DNA from 3 places in the Cupriavidus sp. HE11 genome. Region 2 is predicted to be linked to each of the others. Evidence: predicted binding sites of a transcription regulator. Region 2 holds the regulator's gene; each other region holds the start of a gene.
What was found. The regulator sigma-54, encoded in region 2, starts transcription at its own class of promoters, with help from an activator protein. The targets are predictions, from matches to a motif close to TGGCANGNAANCTGCTTT.
Positions count from the first base shown of each region.

Region 1: a site for sigma-54 is predicted at 3,045-3,062, ahead of ACOABP_RS18505 (ATP-NAD kinase family protein). Genes of this name have one in related genera too.
Region 3: a site for sigma-54 is predicted at 2,306-2,323, ahead of ACOABP_RS17965 (isopenicillin N synthase family dioxygenase). Genes of this name have one in related genera too.

Region 1 is NZ_CP184465.1:224,285-231,258, reverse strand. It holds gene ACOABP_RS18515 (alpha-ketoacid dehydrogenase subunit beta) at 1-854, opposite strand, end outside; gene ACOABP_RS18510 (thiamine pyrophosphate-dependent dehydrogenase E1 component subunit alpha) at 916-1,914, opposite strand; gene ACOABP_RS18505 (ATP-NAD kinase family protein) at 1,966-3,009, opposite strand; gene ACOABP_RS18500 (sigma-54-dependent Fis family transcriptional regulator) at 3,202-5,184, opposite strand; gene ACOABP_RS18495 (FMN-binding glutamate synthase family protein) at 5,518-6,974, shown strand, end outside.
Region 2 is NZ_CP184464.1:2,289,675-2,296,648, forward strand. It holds gene rapZ (RNase adapter RapZ) at 1-819, opposite strand, end outside; gene ACOABP_RS10660 (PsiF family protein) at 959-1,303, opposite strand; gene hprK (HPr(Ser) kinase/phosphatase) at 1,500-2,471, opposite strand; gene ptsN (PTS IIA-like nitrogen regulatory protein PtsN) at 2,540-2,995, opposite strand; gene hpf (ribosome hibernation-promoting factor, HPF/YfiA family) at 3,495-3,848, opposite strand; gene ACOABP_RS10680 (RNA polymerase factor sigma-54) at 3,899-5,380, opposite strand; gene lptB (LPS export ABC transporter ATP-binding protein) at 5,558-6,358, opposite strand; gene lptA (lipopolysaccharide transport periplasmic protein LptA) at 6,382-6,974, opposite strand, start outside.
Region 3 is NZ_CP184465.1:111,347-118,320, forward strand. It holds gene ACOABP_RS17955 (Mpo1 family 2-hydroxy fatty acid dioxygenase) at 1-257, shown strand, start outside; gene ACOABP_RS17960 (HU family DNA-binding protein) at 531-992, shown strand; gene ACOABP_RS17965 (isopenicillin N synthase family dioxygenase) at 1,120-2,112, opposite strand; gene ACOABP_RS17970 (zinc-binding dehydrogenase) at 2,433-3,515, opposite strand; gene ACOABP_RS17975 (LysR family transcriptional regulator) at 3,615-4,541, shown strand; gene ACOABP_RS17980 (enoyl-CoA hydratase) at 4,575-5,375, opposite strand; gene kdgD (5-dehydro-4-deoxyglucarate dehydratase) at 5,554-6,468, opposite strand; gene ACOABP_RS17990 (MFS transporter) at 6,926-6,974, shown strand, end outside.

The DNA of each region.
Region 1 (6,974 bases), on a different replicon from region 2:
TGGGCGGCGATGTCGGTGGCGATATTGCAGCGCGGGCTGGCTTCGTCCACCACCACCAGGCGGCCGGTGTTCTCCACCGATTCGAGCACGGTGTCCATGTCCAGCGGCGACAGCGTGCGCAGGTCGATCACCTCGGCCTCGATGCCGTCCTTTTCCAGCGTGGCCGCTGCCTCCAGCGCGCGATGCACCATCAGGCCGTAGGCAACGATGGTTACGTCCTTGCCGTCGCGCGCGATATTGGCCTCGCCGAACGGGATCGCGTAAGCGCCCTCGGGCACGTCGCCCTCCAGTCCGTACAGGTTCTTGTGCTCGCAGAAAATCACCGGGTCGTTGTCGCGGATGGCCTGGATCAGCAGGCCCTTGGTGTCATACGGCGTGGACGGGCACACCACCTTGAGCCCCGGAATATGCGTGAAGATCGGCGTCAGCATCTGGCTGTGCTGGGCGGCCGCACGGAAGCCGGCGCCGACCATGGCGCGGATCACCACCGGCGTCTCGGCCTTGCCACCAAACATGTAGCGGAACTTGGCAGCCTGGTTGAAGATCTGGTCGAAGCAGACGCCCATGAAATCGATGAACATCAGTTCGGCGATCGGGCGCATGCCGCATGCAGCGGCACCGATGGCGGCCCCCATGTAGGCCGATTCGGACAGCGGCGTATCCAGCAGCCGGTCGCCATGCTTGGCATAGAGCCCCTTGGTCACGCCGAGCACACCGCCCCAGGCGTCTTTCTCTCCATCGGCGCCTGCGCCGCCGACGATATCCTCGCCGAGCATGATCACGCTCGGATCGCGGGTCATTTCCTGGTCGATCGCTTCATTGATCGCCAGCTTGATGCTGAGTTTTCGGGCCATGTTGATGTCTCCTTTTATCGGGATGGCTTGGATGCCTGGACGCTTGCGTCCGGCCACTCAATCAGTAGCTCACATAGACATCGGTCAGCAGGTCTTCGGGCCCCGGCAGCGGGGCGGCCTTGGCTTCCTGCACGGCGTGGTCGATCAGCGCGGCCACCTCGCGGTCGATGGCATCGAACTCGTCGCGCGTCACCACGCCGGCCTGGGTCACGGCACGCGTGAACAGCTTCAGGCAGTCCTTGTTGGCGCGGATATCGTCCAGCTCGCCGGCGCCGCGATAGGTCTGGGCATCGCCCTCGAAGTGCCCATAGAAGCGAACCATCTTGCATTCCAGCAGCGATGGGCCGCCGCCCTCGCGCGCACGCCGGATGACCTCGCCCGCCGCCTCGTGCACGGCGAAGAAGTCGGTGCCGTCCACGGTCACGCCCGGGATGCCGAAGCCGGCCGCGCGGTCGACATAGCTGTCGACGGCGGTGCCATAGTCGCGCGAGGTGGATTCCGCGTAGCCGTTGTTCTCGATGACGAAGATCACCGGCAGGTTCCACACGGCCGCCAGGTTCAGGCTTTCCAGAAAGGTGCCCTGGTTGGACGCCCCGTCGCCGCAGAACGTGATGCCGACCTCGCCCTTGCCACGGAACTTGGCCGCCAGCGCCGCGCCGCAGACCAGCGGTGCCCCGGCGCCCAGGATGCCGTTGGCGCCCATCATCCCCCTGGACAGGTCGGCGATATGCATCGACCCGCCCTTGCCATTGCAAGAGCCGCCCTTCTTGCCGTAGATCTCCTTCATCATCGCCACCGGGTCCACCCCCTTGGCAATGCAGTGGCCATGGCCCCGGTGCGTGCTGGCAATGCGGTCGCCATCGTGCAGATGGTGCAGGATGCCCACGCCCGCCGCCTCCTCGCCGGCGTAGAGGTGCACGAAGCCGGGAATATCCCCCCGGCCAAAATCCACATGCAGGCGTTCCTCGAAATCGCGGATCGTCCGCATCTTGCGGTACACGGTCAGCAATGTCTCCTTGTCGAGGGGCATCTGCGCTGACTGCGAAGTGCTGGCGCTCATGGTCGTCTCCTTTGGTGGTGGTACTGCCTTGTAATAGGTGGGATGAAGGATTCAGGTCAGCGCCGGTACGCTGCGCATCAGGTGCTCGCACGCCGCATAGCGCATGCAGGCGGCCACGTCGACGCTGCGGAACGCGTGGTCGTGCAGCGTGACGGTGACTTCGTCGCGCGGCCCAAACGCCAGTTCGCGTTCGCCGTCCAGTGCAACGATGCCGGCGCGCTGGCGCACGCGATGGGGCCGCGCATGGGCGATGCGGTGCCAGCCGGCAATCGGCACGTTGCAGAGCAGCCCCGGGGCAATCGGTGCCAGCAGGTCGAAGGCGCCCTCGCCGGCCGGTGCCAGCTCGATCGCCAGGCCGCCCGGCTCGCGCCGGCCTACCGGTTCCAGCAGCCCGGCGATGGCGGACAGGCCAATTGCCTGGGGATCGGCATAGGCCACGTAGACGGCGGCCAGCGTGTCGGCCCGCCATAGCGCGCGGGCACCGATGAACTGCTCGTGCGCGATCACGGCGTCGACCAGCGCGATATCGCGCCGGAAGCCACCGTCGGCATCGCGAATCACGATATCGAGCCGCTTGTTCGATGCCAGCGCCCGGCCGGCCGGGATCTGCCCGGTGGCATAGAGGCCTGCGGCCAGCCCGGTGATGGTCGGCTCGCGCATTTCGGGAAAGGCGTTGTTGGTGCCGGTGGAAAGCCCGGCAATCGGCACCGCGCCGCATTCGCGCACCACCGCGCGGTGCGTGCCGTCGCCCCCCAGCACGATGATGACGGACACGCCGGCGTCGGCCATATGGCGGGCGGCGTGCAGCGTATCGTCGACGCGCGCCGTCACCGGCATGTCGATGAACTCCACGGCGGGCAAACCGGCATCGGGACCCTGGTGACGAGCCAGATGGCGGGTCAGCATGACGCGCAGGCCCTCGCGGTCGGGCATCATCATCACGCGGTCAATGCCGCAGGCGGACAGCGCCGCCAGCAGCCGCAGCACGATATTGACGCGATCAGCCAGTTGCAGGCTGTTGGCGTTGGCGATCACGCGGCGAATATCGCGCGCCGATACGGGATTGGCGATGATGCCGACCAGCGGTACCCCCATGGCCTGTCTCCTGTCGCTCTTGTCGTGACAGGGTCATTGCAATGGGTGTGCCAAGGGATTGCGGACGGCGCCAGCCGTCAAAACGGTGGAAAACCGGGTCCGATCCGCGGGATAACCCGCAGACGGCACGCCGTTCAGGCGTGCCAGGGTGTGACAGGTGTCACAGTACAGCTGTCCAGCGGTGGACAGTCGTCACGGCTGGCCGCCATCGCGCCGGTTAGGCGACGCGATGCCATACCGCTCCATGCGCCGGTACAGGGTCATGCGGCTGATGCCGATCTGCCGCGCCACGGCGCTCAGATTCCAGCCCGATGCGCGCAGGTACTGCATCAGCAGCATGGCATCGGGAGATAGCGCCTGGGGCGAGTTGTCGGCGTCCGGCCCGACCTGGGCCGCAGGCAGGGCCCGCGCCGTCGTGGCGCCGGCGCCAAGACCGTCGGGCAGGTCGTCAGGCGTCACCACGCCAGCGTGGCAGATCGCGCACGCGTATTCGATGACGTTGCGCAGCTCGCGCAGGTTGCCCGGCCAGCGGTGGGCATGCAGCCGCTGGCGGGCCGTGTCGGCCAGCGTCACGCTGCGCTGACCACCATCGCCATCGGCCAGCATCTTGTCGATCAGCCAGTCCAGGTCCTGCCGCTCGCGCAGCGACGGCAGCTCGAAGCGCGCGCCGTTCAGGCGGTAGTAGAGGTCCTCGCGGAATTGGCCGGCCTCCACGAGCTTGTCCAGCCGGTGATGGGTGGCCGAAATCACGCGCACATTGACCGGCACCGGCCGCGTGGCGCCGATAGGCAGCACCTCGCCCTCGGCCAGCACGCGCAGCAGCCGCGATTGCAGGTCGCGCGGCATGTCGCCGATCTCGTCCAGAAACAGCGTGCCGCCATCGGCCTCCTGGATCAGGCCGCGCTTGCCGCGCGCCCCGGCCCCGGAGAAGCTGTTGGGCAGGTGCCCGAACAGTTCGCTTTCGATCAGCGTCTCGGGAATTGCCGCGCAGTTGAACGCCACGAACGGCTGCGCGCGCCGGCCGCCGGCCTGGTGCAGCGCCTTGGCAAAGTACTCCTTGCCGCTGCCGGTTTCGCCGTGGATCAGCATATGGATGCGCGCATCCACCAGCCTTGCCGCGCGTTGCAGCTGCTGCTGCATGGCGGCGTCGCCACCGCTCAACGCCGCCAGCGCGGCCGGCAACGGCGCCGCGGGCTGGGCTTGGGTACGGGACTGCCAGCGCAGCGCCGGCGGCATCACGCTCAGGTACAACAGGCCGCCGCTACGGTGCAGGGCCACCAGCCGCTGTTCGCTGGGCCGGGAATAGACAAAGCGCCCCAGATCGTCGATCCGGGCGTCGAACAGTGCTTCGAATGACTGCCCCAGCACGGGCGTGCCCGGGATTTCGCCCTCCAGCATCCGCCGCGCGCGGTTGTTGCAGCCGACGATGCGGCCGCCTTCGTCCAGCGCCAGCAGGTATTCGGGGCTGACGTCGACGAACTCTGGCGCCACGTTCAGCTTCAGGATCCAGTCCCGATGGTGGACGCGCAGGAAATTGGCGTTTTCGATATGGGCCGCGTAGATGCGCACCATCTGCAGGGCCAGGCCCTGGCTGGCCTTGGCGTCGGGCGACGTCAGCGCCGAGATGTCCAGGATCGCGTTGAGCCGGCCCTGCGTGTCGAACAGCGGCGCGGCGGTACAGGTCAGCGGGATATGCGTGGCATCGAAATGGTCAGCCTGATGGACAGTCAGCGCCTCGCCCGTGACCAGGGCCGTGCCGACGGCGCAGGTGCCCGCCCCGGCCTCGCTCCATTCCGATCCCAGGTACAGGCCGGCGTGGCGCAACGCGGCGTCGGTGTTGGCATCGCCGATATAGTCGACGGTCACGCCCTGGGCATCGGTCAGCAGCACGACGTAGCCAAGACCGGCCACGTGGCCATACAGCGATTCCAGGCCGTGCCGGGCGATGCGCGCAAAGTCGTCGATGCGCTGCTGGTGCTCGCGCAGGCACGACTGTTCCACGATCCGCGCTTCCTGCATGCGCGATGGGTCCAGCCCGTACTGATGGACGCAGCGCCGCCACGAATTCTGGATCATGGCGTCGTGCCCGATCGGCTTGGCGGATTCGGCAGGCAGGGGCAGCCAGGTGGTGGCATGCACCACGGTCTCGATGTGCTCGCGCTGCCGCAGATCCATCGCTGTCTCCTTATCGGTCTGCGGGGTACTGTATCCCACCGCCCTGCCGGCGCAAACGCGGCGCTGCAGCAAAGCGCCGCGAAATGCGCAGGGGGCCACGCCATGGCGGTTAATCGCATTTTTGATCTACATACCTGCCTTCCGGGCCAGGTGACCGGGGTGGCGACTACGCCAACCAAAAGCGACCTGGCAGCCCCGTTCTGACACAATGAGGGCGGTTAATCGCATTTTGTTGTCCGATCATCAAAACAGCGTTTCCAGTGCCGATACTTCACTTGCCTCCCCGTACGCGCCATCATCTGGGGTTGCCCATAAACCGAAAGAGTCCCTCATATGTTCGAGCGTCGTTATGGCGCCGTGGCCCTGTCGGCCTGCGGCCTGATTGTCCTGACCGCCCTGGCGGCCACGCGTGCAGTGTCGTGGTGGTGGGTGGTGCTGCCGCTGGCGCTATGCCTGGTGGGTGTCCACGACCTGCTCCAGCGGCGCCACGCAATCCTGCGTAACTATCCGATCTGGGGCCACGCGCGCTTCTTCCTGGAGTTCATCCGGCCGGAGATCCGCCAGTACTTCATCGAGGACGACACGTCCGAGGCGCCCTTCTCGCGCGCCCAGCGCAGCCTGGTGTACCAGCGCGCCAAGAACGAGGTGGATAGCCGTCCGTTCGGCACGGAATCCGACGTCAAGCGCCCCGGCTACGAATGGATCAGCCATTCGCTGGCCCCGACAAAGATCCCGTCGGCCGATTTCCGCATGACGGTGGGCGCCGACCGCGCCCAGCCCTATGACATCTCGGTCTTCAACGTCTCGGCCATGAGCTTCGGCGCGCTGTCGGCCAATGCCATCCGCGCGCTCAATCGTGGCGCGAAAATCGGCGGGTTCGCGCACGACACTGGCGAGGGTTCGATCTCGCCCTATCACCGCGCGGAAGGCGGCGACCTGATCTGGGAACTCGGCTCGGGCTACTTTGGCTGCCGCCGCCCCGATGGCGGTTTCGATCCCGACCTGTTCGCCAGGCAGGCGGCGGACCCGCAAGTGAAGATGATCGAGATCAAGCTGTCGCAAGGCGCCAAGCCAGGCCATGGCGGAGTGCTGCCGGCGGCCAAGATCACGCCGGAAATCGCGGCCACGCGCGGGGTGCCGATGGGTATCGATTGCGTGTCGCCCGCCGCCCATAGCGAATTCTCCACGCCGCTGGAGCTACTTCAATTCGTCGATCGGTTACGCAACCTGTCAGGCGGCAAGCCCACCGGCTTCAAGCTGTGTATCGGTCATCCGTGGGATTTCTTTGGCGTGGTCAAGGCGATGCTGGAATCGGGCATCCTGCCGGACTTTATCGTGGTCGATGGCGCCGAAGGCGGCACCGGCGCGGCGCCGCTGGAATTTGTCGACCATATCGGCGTGCCGCTGCAGGAAGGACTGCTGCTGGTACACAACACGCTGGTCGGCGCCAACCTGCGCGACAAGATCCGCGTGGGCGCCAGCGGCAAGCTGATCAGTGCCTTCGATATCGCGCGCACGCTGGCGATGGGCGCCGACTGGTGCAATGCCGCCCGGGGCTTCATGTTCGCCCTGGGTTGCGTGCAGGCGCAGAAGTGCCATACCGACCGTTGCCCGGTGGGCGTTGCCACGCAGGACCCGGTGCGCCAGCGCGCCATCGTGGTGCCGGACAAGGCCGAGCGCGTGGCCAATTTCCATCGTCATACCGTGCATGCGCTGCAGGAGCTGCTGCAGGCCGCCGGGCTCCATTCGCCCGCCGAGCTGACGCCGCACCATATCGTGCGGCGCTTGTC
Region 2 (6,974 bases):
CTGGCCGCCCGTGCAGCCGATGGCCACGGTCAGGTAGCTGCGGTTGTCGGCAATGAAACTCGGCAGCCACTTCTCGACATAGGCGCGGATGTCCTCGGCCATCGCCAGCACCATTGGCTGGCCCTGCAGGAAGTCCATCACCGGGGCGTCGCGGCCGGTCAGCGGCCGCAGGGCCAGGTCGTAGTACGGGTTTGGCAGCGAGCGCACATCGAACACCATGTCGGCATCGCTAGGCACGCCGTGCTTGAAGCCGAACGATTCGAACAGCAGCGTCAGCGACTGGCCGCTGGCGCTGTCGTTGCGGATCAGCTCCTTGACCCAGCTGCGCAGCGTGTTGGTGCGCACATTGCTGGTATCGATGCGATGGGCCGACTCGGACAACGGGCTGAGCAACTCGCGTTCCATTTCGATGGCCTCGATCAGCGACGTGCTGACCGTTGCGCCGGGGCTGGCTGCGTTGGCGCCTTCCTGGACAGCCCCCGGCCCGTCGCCGACGCGCGTCGACAGCGGGTGGCGGCGGCGCGTCTCCGAATAGCGCTGCACCAGCGCATCGGTATTCGCCGTCAGGAACAGCACCTGCACCTGGTGATGGGCGGAAAGCTCGCGGACGGTGTCCGGCAGCCGCGCCAGCGACTCGCGGCTGCGAATGTCGGTGGCCACGCCAAGATGGGAGTACCCCTGGTCGGCCAGATAGGCCGTAAGCTCGGGGATGAACTGGGCCGGCAGATTGTCGACGCAGTAGTAGCCTGCATCTTCCAGGACGTTCAGGGCGACAGACTTGCCGGAGCCGGAAATTCCGGTGATGAGAATGATCCGCATAGCGACGCAAGGATAGCACCGCAAGGTAACCGCGTCATGACAGGTTGTCCCAGACAAAAATGGCGAATCGCAGAGGATTCGCCATTTTCGCGGGGGAAATCGCCGTAAGCGGGTCGCCTATCGGGCTGCCATGGGCCGATCAGGTTGCCGGCTTGGCCGACAGGCACTCGCTCTGCGCCTTCTTGTATTCGTCGCCCTTCTTGCCCTTGTTGGCCTTGGAACAGGCGGCCATCTTTTCCTGCTGGGTCTTCGGCTCGGCGGCGGCTGCCGGTGCGGGGCCGCTACCCGACAGGCACTCGCTCTGTGCCTTCTTGTATTCGTCGCCCTTCTTGCCCTTGTTGGCCTTGGAGCAGGCGGCCATCTTTTCCTGCTGCGCGGTCTTGCCGGACTTCTCGGCAGCGGCCGGGGCCGAAGCGCCCTGGGCAAACGCGCCCGTGGCGAACAGGGGGGTAACCAGCACACACATCGCGATCAGCTTCTTCATGCTTCTCTCCTGGCTGTGGAAACACATCGTGGCCGCGCGCCATGCCGGCGTCTGGCGGAACATGGGCTCGGCGCCCATTACAGCACAAAACGGCGTCCACCAGCAGTTCGTTGACGAGGGGTCGCGCCAGGCTTGTAAGCAAATGAAAAACGCCCGCGTGAAGCGGGCGTTTGCACGGTTTGGGTGCGGCGATGGCTCAGAGCAGGCGACCCTGGCCCCGCGACACCACGTCGGCCTGCATGGCAGCACGCTGGCGGTCCATGAAGTCGCGCAGCGTGTCGATGCCGCGCAGGCGCAGGATCGTGTTGCGCACGGCGGCTTCCACCAGAACGGCCAGGTTGCGGCCGGCTGCCACCTGGATCTTCACCATGTGGATCGGCAGCCCCAGCACATCGAGGTACTGGGAATCGAGCGGCAGCCGCTCGAACTCGCCGTCGTTGCGGCGCACCAGTTGCACCACGAGCTTGAGCTTCATCTTCCGGCGCACCGCCGTTTCGCCAAAGATCGTCTTGATATCGAGCAGGCCCAGGCCGCGCACTTCCAGCAGGTTCTGCAGCAGGGGCGGGCAGCGGCCTTCGATGAAATCAGGGCCCAGCCGGACAAAATCGACGGCATCGTCGGCCACCAGGCCATGGCCGCGCGAGATCAGTTCCAGACCCAGTTCGCTCTTGCCCAGGCCCGATTCGCCCATGATCAGCACGCCCATGCCCAGGATGTCGAGGAACACCCCGTGCATCGTCACGCGCGGTGCCGAGATGCGCGACAGGTACAGGCGCAGGTGATCGATCACGGCCGCCGAGGACACCGGCGTCGTGAACAGCGGGGTCGACGAGCGCGTGCAACGCAATTCCAGGTCGGGCGGGGGCTCCATGCCATCGGCCACCACCAGGAACGGAGGCTCCAGCAGGATCAGCTCGCCCATCTGGCGCTTGCGCGGTTCGTCGTCCAGTCGCTGGTAATACTGGATCTCGGGCTTGCCCAGTACCTGGATCCGGTTCGGGTGGATCAGGTTCAGGTGGCCCACCAGGTCGGCGGCCGAAGTGGCTTCGCGAGCGAATTCGACATCGAAGGCACGGTCGGCCCCTTCCAGACCGGCGACCCACGACAGTTTGATGTCGGCTGCGTTGTCGTCGAAGATCGACTGCGAGGTGACGCCGGTGAGTTCCATGCGGGATGACTTTCTACGAGGGGGCGGGGTATGGCTTCAGCCGGCCAGCCAGGCCAGCCGGCGGATCGTCACGGATGCCATTCGGTCAGCAACTGGTGGACGGCTTCGGGCGTGGGCAGCGTGGCCAGGCCTTCGCGCATCTCGCGATCCGACAGCAATTGTGCGATTTCCGAGAGAATTTCGAGGTGCTGCTGCGTGGCCTGTTCGGGCACCAGCAGGAAAATCAATAGCGAGACCGGCTTGCCGTCGGGCGATTCGAACGGAATCGGTTCGGCCAGGCGCATGAAGCCGGCCAGCGGCTGCTTCAGGCCCTTGATGCGGCCGTGCGGAATGGCCACGCCGGCACCCAGGCCAGTCGAGCCAAGCGATTCGCGCGCGAAAAGGTTGTCCGTGACGGTGGCCCGGGCCACACCATGGTTGTTCTCGAACAGGAGCCCGGCTTGCTCGAAGACCCGCTTCTTGCTGGTGACGGTGACGTCGAGGTGGATGTTGCCGGGTGGCAGCAATTTGGCCAAACGATTCATGGGCGATGCACGAGAAGTCAGGTTGGCGATACGGCGCACAAATGCCGTCCCGCCGGATGGGGCAATTCAGGATATCGAGTGCTTGGTGGACGCACGCATTGGAGCGTCCGGCTCATTATAGAGCAGGGCTACAGCGCGCTTGTGCGCTGCAGCGCCGGCGCCGCGGGTGGTGCCGCGGTTGGCCGGCCGGATTGCCCACCCGGGTATTGCCGCCAGCGCCTGCATGATCTTCCGTCATGCGGTATGCCGTGCGGGTCACCGGGACCGTTCTGCCTGTCGTTATTGTATGGCGCAGCATACACCGAGCCGCGCAAGATGCGAACACCCCCGGTGAATCAAATGGTTTCTGCCGTGGCGCGAAGGTAACGGAGAGTTTCGGCCTGCCGGGAGCGTGCACCCATCAAAAAAGCCGCGCATCTGCGCGGCTTTGCTCTCTTCCTATCAGTCCTTTCGGGGGATGTTCAAGTCCACCTGGAGGGGCAGTTCACGGGTTGCCAGCCTATTGTTGCTGTAGTTGGGCTTCAGCCATCTGGTACTTGACCGCTTCCCGGTCATGGCCTTGCACGCGGTCCTTGTAGCGGATCACCTGCCGGTCGAGCTTGTCGACCAGACAGTCGATCGCGGCGTACAGGTCTTCATGGTGCGCTTCGACGAAGATGTCCTTGCCCTTGAGATGAAGATTGATTTCCGCGTACTGACGCTTGTCCTTTTCCTTGTGGTTGTCGACAGATAGCAGCACGCTCACGCCAATGACCTGATCGAAATGTCTGACAATTCGCTCCAGTTTCGTTTCCACATACTCACGCAGCGGCGGCGTGATGTCGAGGTGGTGTCCACTGATCTTGAAGTTCATAGCGCTTCTCCTTCTGAAAGAGCCGCACCAGGCAGGCGGTTGCGGCTCGGCTACAAAGACTTGCGGAGATTCACTGCGGGGATCTTCAGCGCTTCGCGGTATTTGGCCACCGTGCGGCGTGCGACCACAAAGCCCTGTTCGCCCAGCAATTCGGCGATGCGGCTGTCGGAAAGAGGATTCCTGGGGTCTTCGGCTCCTATCAGTTGCTTGATCAGCGCGCGGATCGCCGTGGATGAGGCCGCGCCGCCCGTCTCCGTGGAGACGTGGCTACCAAAGAAGTACTTCAACTCGAAAGTACCCATTGGCGTGGCCATGTATTTGTTCGTAGTCACCCGGGAAATGGTCGACTCATGTAAACCGAGTGTATCGGCTATTTCCCGCAAAACCAAGGGGCGCATTGCTATTTCGCCGTGCGAAAAGAAGTTCTTCTGACGCTCCACAATTGCCTGCGCCACACGCAGGATCGTGTCGAATCTCTGCTGAATGTTCTTGATGAGCCACCGGGCTTCCTGCAGCTTCTGCTGCAGGCCCGCCGCACCCGCTTCTCCTTTTGCACCGCGCAAAATCTGCGCGTACATGTCGTTGATGCGCAGGCGCGGCATGACGTCCGGATTCAGCTGTGCAATCCAGCTGCTGCCGCTCTTGCGCACGAACACGTCGGGCACCACGAAATCCGCTTCGGGGCGGCTGTACGCATGCCCCGGGTACGGTGCCAGCGAGCGGATCAGATCGTGCGCCGCCTTTAGTGCAATTTCGTCAACCTGCAGCGCTTTCTTGAGACGCGTGTAATCCCTTACGGCCAGCAGTTCAAGATGATGGTTGACGATGGACAGGGCCAGTTCGCGTTGCGGATGCTGCAGCCGCTTCAGTTGCAGGCTCAGGCACTCGGCGGCATTGCGCGCGCCCACGCCCGGCGGATCGAAGCTCTGCAGCAGCGTCAGCATGGCCTGCACTTCCTCGATCTCGAATTCCAGCTCTTCGGGCAGTTCGGTGCAGATTTCCTCGAGTGACGCACTCAGGTATCCGTCGTCGTCGAGCGATTCGATCAGAAAAATGGCCAGGCCCTTGTCGCGCGCCGAAATCTTCAGCGGCGTCAGCTGTTCCATCAGGTATTCGCGCAGCGTGGGGTCCGCATCGCGTAACTGCATCGGCGTCTTTTCGTCTTCGTCGTTCTGCGGACGGCGAGCGAAGTCGTCCAGGCTCCAGTCGCTGCCATAGTCTTCGCTCGCGGAATCGCTAAAACCTTCTTCGTCGCCGCCAGCCGCGTGCTCGGCGCGGTCGTCACCGTTGGCCTGCGGCTCGGCCGGGGCCGGCGCCGGGGCGCTCTGCAGGTTGACGGAGCCGTCCGCCGCCACGCGCAGCGGGCTTTCGATCCAGTCGTTCTCGCGTTCAAGCAGCGGGTTTTCCGTCAGCGCCTGTTCCACTTCCTGTTGCAGTTCGAGCGTGGAAAGCTGCAGCAGCCGGATGGACTGTTGCAGTTGCGGCGTCAGGGCCAGATGCTGGGAGAGGCGGAGCTGAAGCGAAGGTTTCATGCGACCTATTCTATGCGCATCTTTCCGTTGTTGGAACGGAATTTGCTACAACCTATCGCTTCGGCTTCCTGATCGGAAACGGCTTTGGAAAAACCGTTGGCAAGTGCGGTAGAAATGACCTGCCGATGACGTGCCGGATGGCCCGTCGGAAGAGCGGCCGCAAGGGCGGCCGGGGGCTTACATGCGGAAGTTTTCGCCCAGGTAGACGCGTCGCACCGACTCGTTGGCGATGATTTCCTCGGGCTGGCCGGCGGCCAGCACGGTGCCTTCGCTGATGATGTACGCGTGGTCGCAGATGCCCAGCGTTTCGCGCACATTGTGGTCGGTGATCAGCACGCCGATATTGCGCGCCTTCAGGAAGCTCACGATCCGCTGGATTTCGCCTACGGCGATCGGGTCCACGCCTGCAAACGGCTCGTCGAGCAGGATGAAGCGCGGCGACGACGCCAGCGCACGGGCGATTTCCACGCGGCGGCGCTCGCCGCCCGACAGCGACAGCGCGGGGTTGTTGCGCAGGTGGGCAATCTGCAGGTCGTCCAGCAGCGAATCCAGGCGGCGTTCGATCTCGGCCTTCGGCAGCGGCTTGCCGTTCTCCAGCTGCAGCTCCAGCACCGCGCGGATATTCTCTTCCACGTTGAGCTTGCGGAAGACCGACGCTTCCTGCGGCAGGTAGGACAGGCCCATGCGGGCGCGTTCGTGAATGGCCAGGCCGCTGATGTGCTCGTCGTCGAGGACGATGTCGCCCTCGTCCAGCGCCACCAGGCCCACGATCATGTAGAACGACGTGGTCTTGCCCGCGCCATTGGGGCCAAGCAGCCCCACCACCTCGCCGCTTTTCACATCGAGCGATACGTCCTTGACCACCGTGCGCGTGCCGTAGCGCTTCTTCAGGTGACGCACGACCAGTGTGCTGCTGTCGGTGCGGACGGCGGATGCGTTGGACGGGGCAGAGGCGGCGAGCGTGGCGGTATCGTTCATCAGGACTGGCTGGAGGTAAAACGTTAAGGCTTGGGCGCGGTGGACGGCTTCAGGTCCAGCGGCGCGCTGGACGCGGCCGGGGCGCTGGCGTCCGCGCGGGGCGACAGCACCGCGCGCACGCGGCCCGACGTATTGCCGGCCGTGGTGTTGGCGTCGCCACCGGTGGCGGTGTAATACTCGTTGCGGCTGTCGTAGGTAATTACCGCGCCACGGATTTCGTCGATGATCTTCGCGCCGACGCCGGACACGCGCGCCGCGCGGGCATGGCCGATCAGCTTGTTGATCTCGGACTTGCCGTCGTATTCGATGCGGTCGCCCCAGCCATCGATGTACTCGTCCACGCCATCCCGCTTCTGGCGGATATACGCCTGATGGCCGGGCTTGGCCGTGGCGATGGCGTACTGGTAGCCCTCGGGGTCGGTGCGCAATTCGGCCGCGTCGGACTTCAGCACCATCGTGCCCTTGGTCAGCACCACGTTGCCCGTGAGGGTGTAGATCTGCTTGACGTCATCGTAGCTGGCGTTGTCGGCCTCCAGCACCAGCGGCTTGCCCTGGTCGGCGCGTTCGGCAAAGGCCGGCGCGGCCAGCGTCAGGCCGAGAGCGGCGATGGCAGCCA
Region 3 (6,974 bases), on a different replicon from region 2:
TCCTTGCGGTTTTCGTGTGGGTGGGTGCGTGGATTGCCGCGCTTTCCACCATGGCGTGGCTGGCGACGGGCATTGGCCTGTTCGTGGCGGGCTGGGTCATCCAGTTCGTCGGTCACTACTTCGAGGGACGCAAGCCGGCTTTCGTCGACGACCTTGTCGGGCTGCTGGTGGGGCCGCTGTTCCTGGTGGCCGAAACCGCTTTTGCGCTGGGCCTGGCGCGCGAAACGCGCGAAGCCATGGCCGCGCACGCGCACTGATTCGCGGAAACTTTTCTGCATTCGCGGCGTCTGTCACACGCGAAAGTGGGGGGACGTAGTGCTCCGCAGCGTGTTTGCTGACGCAAACCAGCGACAAAACCCGGGGTTTTCACTTGGTTTGACCTGTCGCATGTGAGAAAACCCCTTTACTTCTGGTTGTTTCCGCTATGATTCAGTGCGTGCCGGCCAGCACGATTCGCACGCGATGCCAAGCGCTACGCTGCGGTGGATGCAAGGGGCCGGGACATCAATCTTCAACTCTCGTATATCGACATGGCGACCAAAGCGAAACCGACCGCGAAGACTGCAACCAAGCCTGCTGCCAAGAAGGCCGCAGCAACCAAGGCACCCGTGAAGGCTGCCGCAAAGAAGGCCGCCGCTCCGGCCAAGAAGGCTGCTCCCGCTGCTGCTCCGGCCGTGAAGCCGCTGAAGGACACCTTCAACAAGTCGAGCCTGGTCGCTCACCTGGTGGCACAAACCCAGCTCGAAGCCAAGGCCGTGAAGACGGTGCTGGCTCACCTCGAAAACACCATCGTTAGCGCGCTGAACAAGAAGGGCGCTGGCGAATTCACGCTGCCGGGCCTGCTGAAGGTGACCGCACAGCAAGTGCCGGCCAAGAAGAAGCGCTTCGGCAAGGACCCGTTCACGGGTGAAGAGCGTTGGTTCCCGGCCAAGCCGGCCAGCGTCAAGGTCAAGGTCCGTCCGCTGAAGAAGCTGAAGGACGCTGCGGCCTGATAGCCGATCCCTTTGGTAGTCGCCAGCCCGATGCCTGCCCAGTGCAGGTGCCGGGCGGCTTAAGACCCCGTGTCTCGCAAGAGCACGGGGTTTTTTGATTTTTGGGCGCCTGTCTGGCGCCCGAAAATCAATACGCCTTGAAGTTCGCCGCCACGCGCTGACGCAGGAAATCCCCCGCCGTGATGGCCGGATGCTGCTTTGCCGGCCCCTCGATCATGGCATTGCGGTTGGCCTGGCAGAAGAACGCCAGGCTGTAGCGCGGCCCCATGTACTCGCCCGGCAGCGGGTTGCGTACGCGGTGGAAGTTCGACGGCAGGCGGTCATCGCTCCAGCGCATCAGCATGTCGCCGATGTTGCAGGTGATGACGTCCTCGTCCGGCGGAATCGGTGTCCATGCCTGGGCTTCCATCTCCTTGCCCGGGCATACCTGCAGGCCGCCCTGACCCTGGCGCTGGAACAGCAGCGTCAGGCAGTCGAAATCGGTATGCGCGCCGGCACGCCAGAGATCGAGCTTGTCCTGCGCCTCGGGGGGAATCGCGTAGTAGTGCAGCAGGCGCAGCGTGCTCTGGTAGTCGGGGGCAGCGGGGTCGTGCGCGCGCTCGAAGAAGTCCGCGTCGAATCCAAGCTTGTCGGCGAAGCAGGACAACACCTTCATGCCGACATCCCAGCATTGACGTTCGAATGCAAGCATCGTGGCCTTGAAGCCGGGCAGTTCGGCGTCGGTGGGCCAGAGCGTTGCCATATGCGGGCGCGTGATCTGGTACGACTCCTTCTGGTCGGGCGTGCCGGTGGATGGGCGCACCTGCGCGCGTGTTTCCCAGCCCGCGTTGTTCGCTTTCTCCAGCGGATACTGGCCCTTGACCGTGTCAGGCAGCGCGAAGAACTGTTCGGTCATGGCAAACGCTTCGCGCACGGCTGCCAGGTCGATGCCGTGGTTTTCCAGCTGGAAGAAGCCAATTTCGACGCCAGCCTGCCAGAGTTGGTCGGCAATCTCGGATTTGCGTTGGTCAAAATCCGACAGGTCGATGCGGCGGATCTCGCGCGCATCGGTCTCGGTGCCATGGGCGCCCATGCGCGACTCGCGCGCCAGTTCGTGCAGGGAGAGGGTGGTTTCGGTCATGTCGTTCCGGGTTCAGGAAAAGTTGAACGGGTCCGGCCGACCGGGAACGCTGGATGCCTGGGAAAACAGGAAATCTCTGGCTCTCGAGTTCCGCGGCGGCGCGGACATCAAGAGCAATTTCCTGCCGCCTGCCTGCGCCGATGGGTCGGTCAGGGAACAGGCGGTTGAACGCTTCTACTCTTCGACCACAACCATCGCAGGTTTCGGGCCAACGAAAATTGGACGAATTATGGGTATTTTTCACCGTCACGGCGCATGCCGGGGTCGGTTGTGGTGCGTGCGGGCAGGTGCCGGGGCGGGGATGGTGCAAGACGTCAATGTCAAACACCGCCGCCAGGGAAAGACACCACCGTCGCATCGAGTCCGGCCTGCGCACCGGCGGCGTCGATGGCGGACTCGATGGCATCGAACGGAAAACCCCTCACGTGGATGGCATCGAGCGGAAGCTGTCCGGCACGCGCCATTGCCACCAGCGCCCGATAGTCGGCCGACGTGTACATGAAATGGCCGATCATCTCCCAGCTGTTGCGTAGCATCTCGCCGTAGGGCAGCGGTAGCGGCACGCTCATGCTGCCCATCAGCACCATGCGGCCGCGCCGTTTCAGGCTGTGCAGCGCCGCGAGCGTGCTGTCTGGCGTGGTGGCTTGCCCCACCATGTCGAACGCCAGGTCGGCGGCGCCCGAGGCCGCCTGCCGGATGGCCGCCCGGTCGGTGGCAGTGTCGCCGGTCAGTATCACCGGATGTACCCTGTCGCCGCCGATGCGTACCAATGCGTCGAGCGGACCGGCACGACGCCCCAGCGCAACCACGGCCGAAGCACCCATTGCCAGCGCCATCAACACGGCCGCCGAGCCGAATGCACCGGATGCCCCATTGACCACGACCGTCTCACCCGCCACCAGCCGGCCACGGCGCAGGCCGCCGAACGGGATGGCAAACCGCGATAGCGTGGCCAACCGGTCCGAGGCAAGGTGGTCCAGTCCGTCAAGCGCAATGAGGGTCGAAGACGGAAACTCGGCGATCTCGCGCAACGTGCCGTGCGGGAAATCACTCAGCAGCGGACCGCTGTCTGCACTGATGCCGGTCAGGCCGATCAGGATTTCGGCCGGTGCGTCGACGCTTTCCGCGCTCGTCAGGTACGGATTCACCGCCACCCTCTGTCCGACCCGGAATTGATGTACGCCCGTTCCGGTCTCGATGATCGTGCCGATACCGTTGGTGCCGGGCGTGAACGGGCCGGACGGGTACATGTACGGCAGCGCGCCGGTCAGATAGTCGCGGGTGTAGCTGAGCAGCGGTACGGCTTCCATGCGCACGAGAACGGCACCGGGCCGGACGTCGGGTACGTCGATCTCGCGCAGGGCAAGCGGTTGGCCGGGTTGGTCGAGGATCCAGGCTTTCATGACGGGTCTCCGGAAAAGGGGGCATGGCTACGGGGCCTTGCTACTTTAGGTGGCGCGGACCTATCTTTGAAATCAATGCCAACTATTCGAGGTATAAGCATGGTCGATTTCGAAGGGGTGGACCTGAACCTGCTGGTCACCCTGGATGCCTTGCTGGCGGAGCGCAATGTCACGCATACGGCGGAACGGCTCGGGCTCACGCAGCCAGCGGTGTCGGCCCAGCTGGCGCGGCTGCGCCGGCTGTTCGGCGACCCATTGCTGATGCCGGCCGGCACCGGGCGCGGCATGATCGCCAGCGCCCGGGCCCTGGCGCTGGTGGACCCGCTGCACGCGGCGCTCAAGGACCTGGAATCGGTCGTGCGCCGCCGGCCCGAGTTCGATCCAATGGTCGATACGCGCCGCTTCGTCATCGCGGCCAGCGATAACGCGACGTCCACGCTGGGCATGGCTTTGCTGGAGCGGCTGCCCGGGATTGCAGGGGATGGCGTGCGCGTGGCTTTCGTGCATGCACGGCAGCCGGAAATCGCCGGGCAGCTGGAGTCGGGCGACGTCGACATGCTGATTGGCTCGGAGCGTATGGTCCCGCCCACCATGCGGGCCCGCAAGCTGGTAGACGAAACGTTTGTGATGGCACAGCGAAAGGCACATCCCAGGGGACGGCGCCGGCTCACGCTGGATGCCTACTGCAAACTGCGTCACGTGCTGGTGTCCACGAGCGGCGGCAGCTTCTTTGGCTTCGTCGACGAGCAGCTTCAGTTGCAGGGACGGTCACGCGAGGTCGTCGCATCGGTCCAGACCTTCACGGTGGTGCCCGATCTCCTTTGCCACAGCGATCATGTGTGCACGATGCCGGCACGGCTGGTGGCCCGCTGCGCGACGCTGCTTGATGCGTTCGCGTTGCCGTTCGATCTGCCCGGGTTCACGCTCAGTGCGGCATGGCACCCGCGCAATCACGCGGATCCCGCGATTTCATGGCTGCGCGGCGTGCTTGGCGAAGTGGCGGGCGTGGCAGGGGTGCCAGGGTAGGGGGGGCAGCGGGGGGGCCGTGGCCTCCGGCCATCACTGCTTCCAGTGCGGTTCGCGCTTCTGCAGGAATGCGTCGATGCCTTCGCCGGCATCCTCTTCCATCATGTTGCGGGCCATGACGTCGCCTGCGTACGCGTAGGCGTCGGCCAGCGGCATCGGCTGCTGCCTGTAGAACATGGCCTTGCCATAGCGGATGGCGGTCGGGCTTTTCGACCGGATCTGCGTCACCTTGCGCGCGATGGCGGCATCGAGATCGTCCCCGGCCACGGCTTCGTTGATAAGCCCCCAGTTGGCTGCCGTTTCGGCGTCGATGAAGCGGCCCGTCACCAGCAGGTCAAAAGCCCGTTTCGTCGACACGTTGCGCGACAGCGCCACCGACGGCGTGGAGCAGAACAGTCCGACATTGATGCCGGACACGGCAAATTGCGCCCGCGTGGACGCTATCGCCAGGTCGCAACTTGCCACCAGCTGGCAACCGGCGGCGGTGGCGATGCCATGGACGCGTGCAATGACCGGTACCGGCAACGCCTGGATGGCCTGCATCACCACGCTGCACTGGGCGAACAGGGTTTGGTAGTAGGAAAGGTCTGGCTGGCCGCGCATTTCCCGCAGATCGTGGCCGGCGCAGAACGCCTTGCCCTCGGCGGCCAGGATCACGCAACGCACGCTGTCATCGACGGCAATGCCCTGCAGCGCATCGTGCAACGCGGCGAGCATGGCTTCGGAAAGGGCGTTGAACTGCTGCGGACGGTTCAGCCGCAGCGTCACCACGCCATCGCTGCTGTCGTGCAGCACCAGCGGCTCGGTTGCCTTGTCGTCTGACTGCGTTGCCATGTCGGGCCTCCGTCATCGGTCGATGGGGCAATGATCGCGCGTTTCGGCGGACGTGGGTGTGGAATCAGGGTGAATACGGATGCGGGGGGGCATCCCTGCTGCTTGCAAGGCGGGGGATCGGGCAAAAAAAGAGCCGACTTGTGTCGGCTCTCAACGCTTCAACTCAATACGGTACGACTTACTGCGGACCCAGCTTCTTGATCAGGGCGTCCAGCTGTGCCACTTCTTCTTCGGTCAGGTCTGTCAGCGGCGCGCGCACCGGGCCTGCGTCGTGGCCAACCAGCTTGGCGCCGGCCTTCACGATCGACACGGCGTAGCCATGCTTGCGGTTGCGGATGTCCAGGTACGGCAGGAAGAAGTCGTCGATCAGGCGGCCGATGGTGGCGTGGTCGTCGGCGGCCACGGCACGGTAGAAGTCCATCGCGGTCTTCGGGATGAAGTTGAACACGGCCGACGAGTACACGGGCACGCCCAGCGCCTTGTAGGCAGCGGCGTAGACTTCGGCGGTGGGCAGGCCACCCAGGTAGGCCAGGCGGTCGCCCAGCTTGCGGCGCACGCGTACCATGGCCTCGATGTCACCCACGCCGTCCTTGAAGCCGATCAGGTTCGGGCACTTGTCCACGACCTTTGCCAGCAGGTCGGCACCGATGCGCGAATTGGCACGGTTGTAGACGATCACGCCGCACTTGGTGGCCTTGCAAACCTCTTCGATGTGGTTGGCAATACCGTCTTCGCTGGCTTCGGTCAGGTAGTGCGGCATCAGCAGGATACCGTGGGCGCCCAGGCGCTCGGCTTCCTTGGCGTACTCGATCGCCACGCGGGTCGGGCCACCGGCGCCGGCCAGGATGGGCACCTTGCCACGGCAGGTTTCCACCGCGGTGCGGATCACGTTCGAGTAGTCCTGTTGCGTCAGCGAGAAGAACTCACCGGTGCCGCCCGCGGCGAACAGGGCCGAGGCACCGTACGGCGCCAGCCATTCCAGGCGCTCGATATAGGTGTCGGCGCGGAAGTTGCCCTGTGCGTCGAAATCGGTAACGGGGAACGAGAGCAGGCCTTCCGAGATAATCTGCTTCAGTTCTTGCGGTGTAGTCATGTCGCTCTTCCTGATCGCCACATGGCGAATGGTGGTTTAGGTGTGGATCAAGGGCCGGTTGGTACCTTGGTCCATCGTTGTGAATGCTGCGAGATAAGTCATCGTACAACTAACAACTTGACCATGCAAGCGGTATGGGTGAAACCAAGGGAAAACCCCGGTGCAAAGGGCAGGGAAACGGACGGTGGAGGGGCTGCCGGGGCGGTTTTCCGGCGCGCTTGTGGCGGAGTGGCGGGCAGGGCATGATTCCCCGCAAAGCCGCAAGCCAATTGAAAGCCAGCCATATCGGGTGACATCGGCCGATGCACTGCGACGCAGCTAAATGCACCAGGTCAGGGTAAACGCGCACTGCGGTGGAAGGAACCCCGTCTCTATAATTCTGGTCGTACGACGACATATCACAAGCCGGTCCAGACGCATTCCCGCATCCAGATCCACCGGCTGTGAGGAGACCCAGATGAACGCAACACCCACTTCCAGCGCGGCCGCCGAATCCGGTGCCCGCC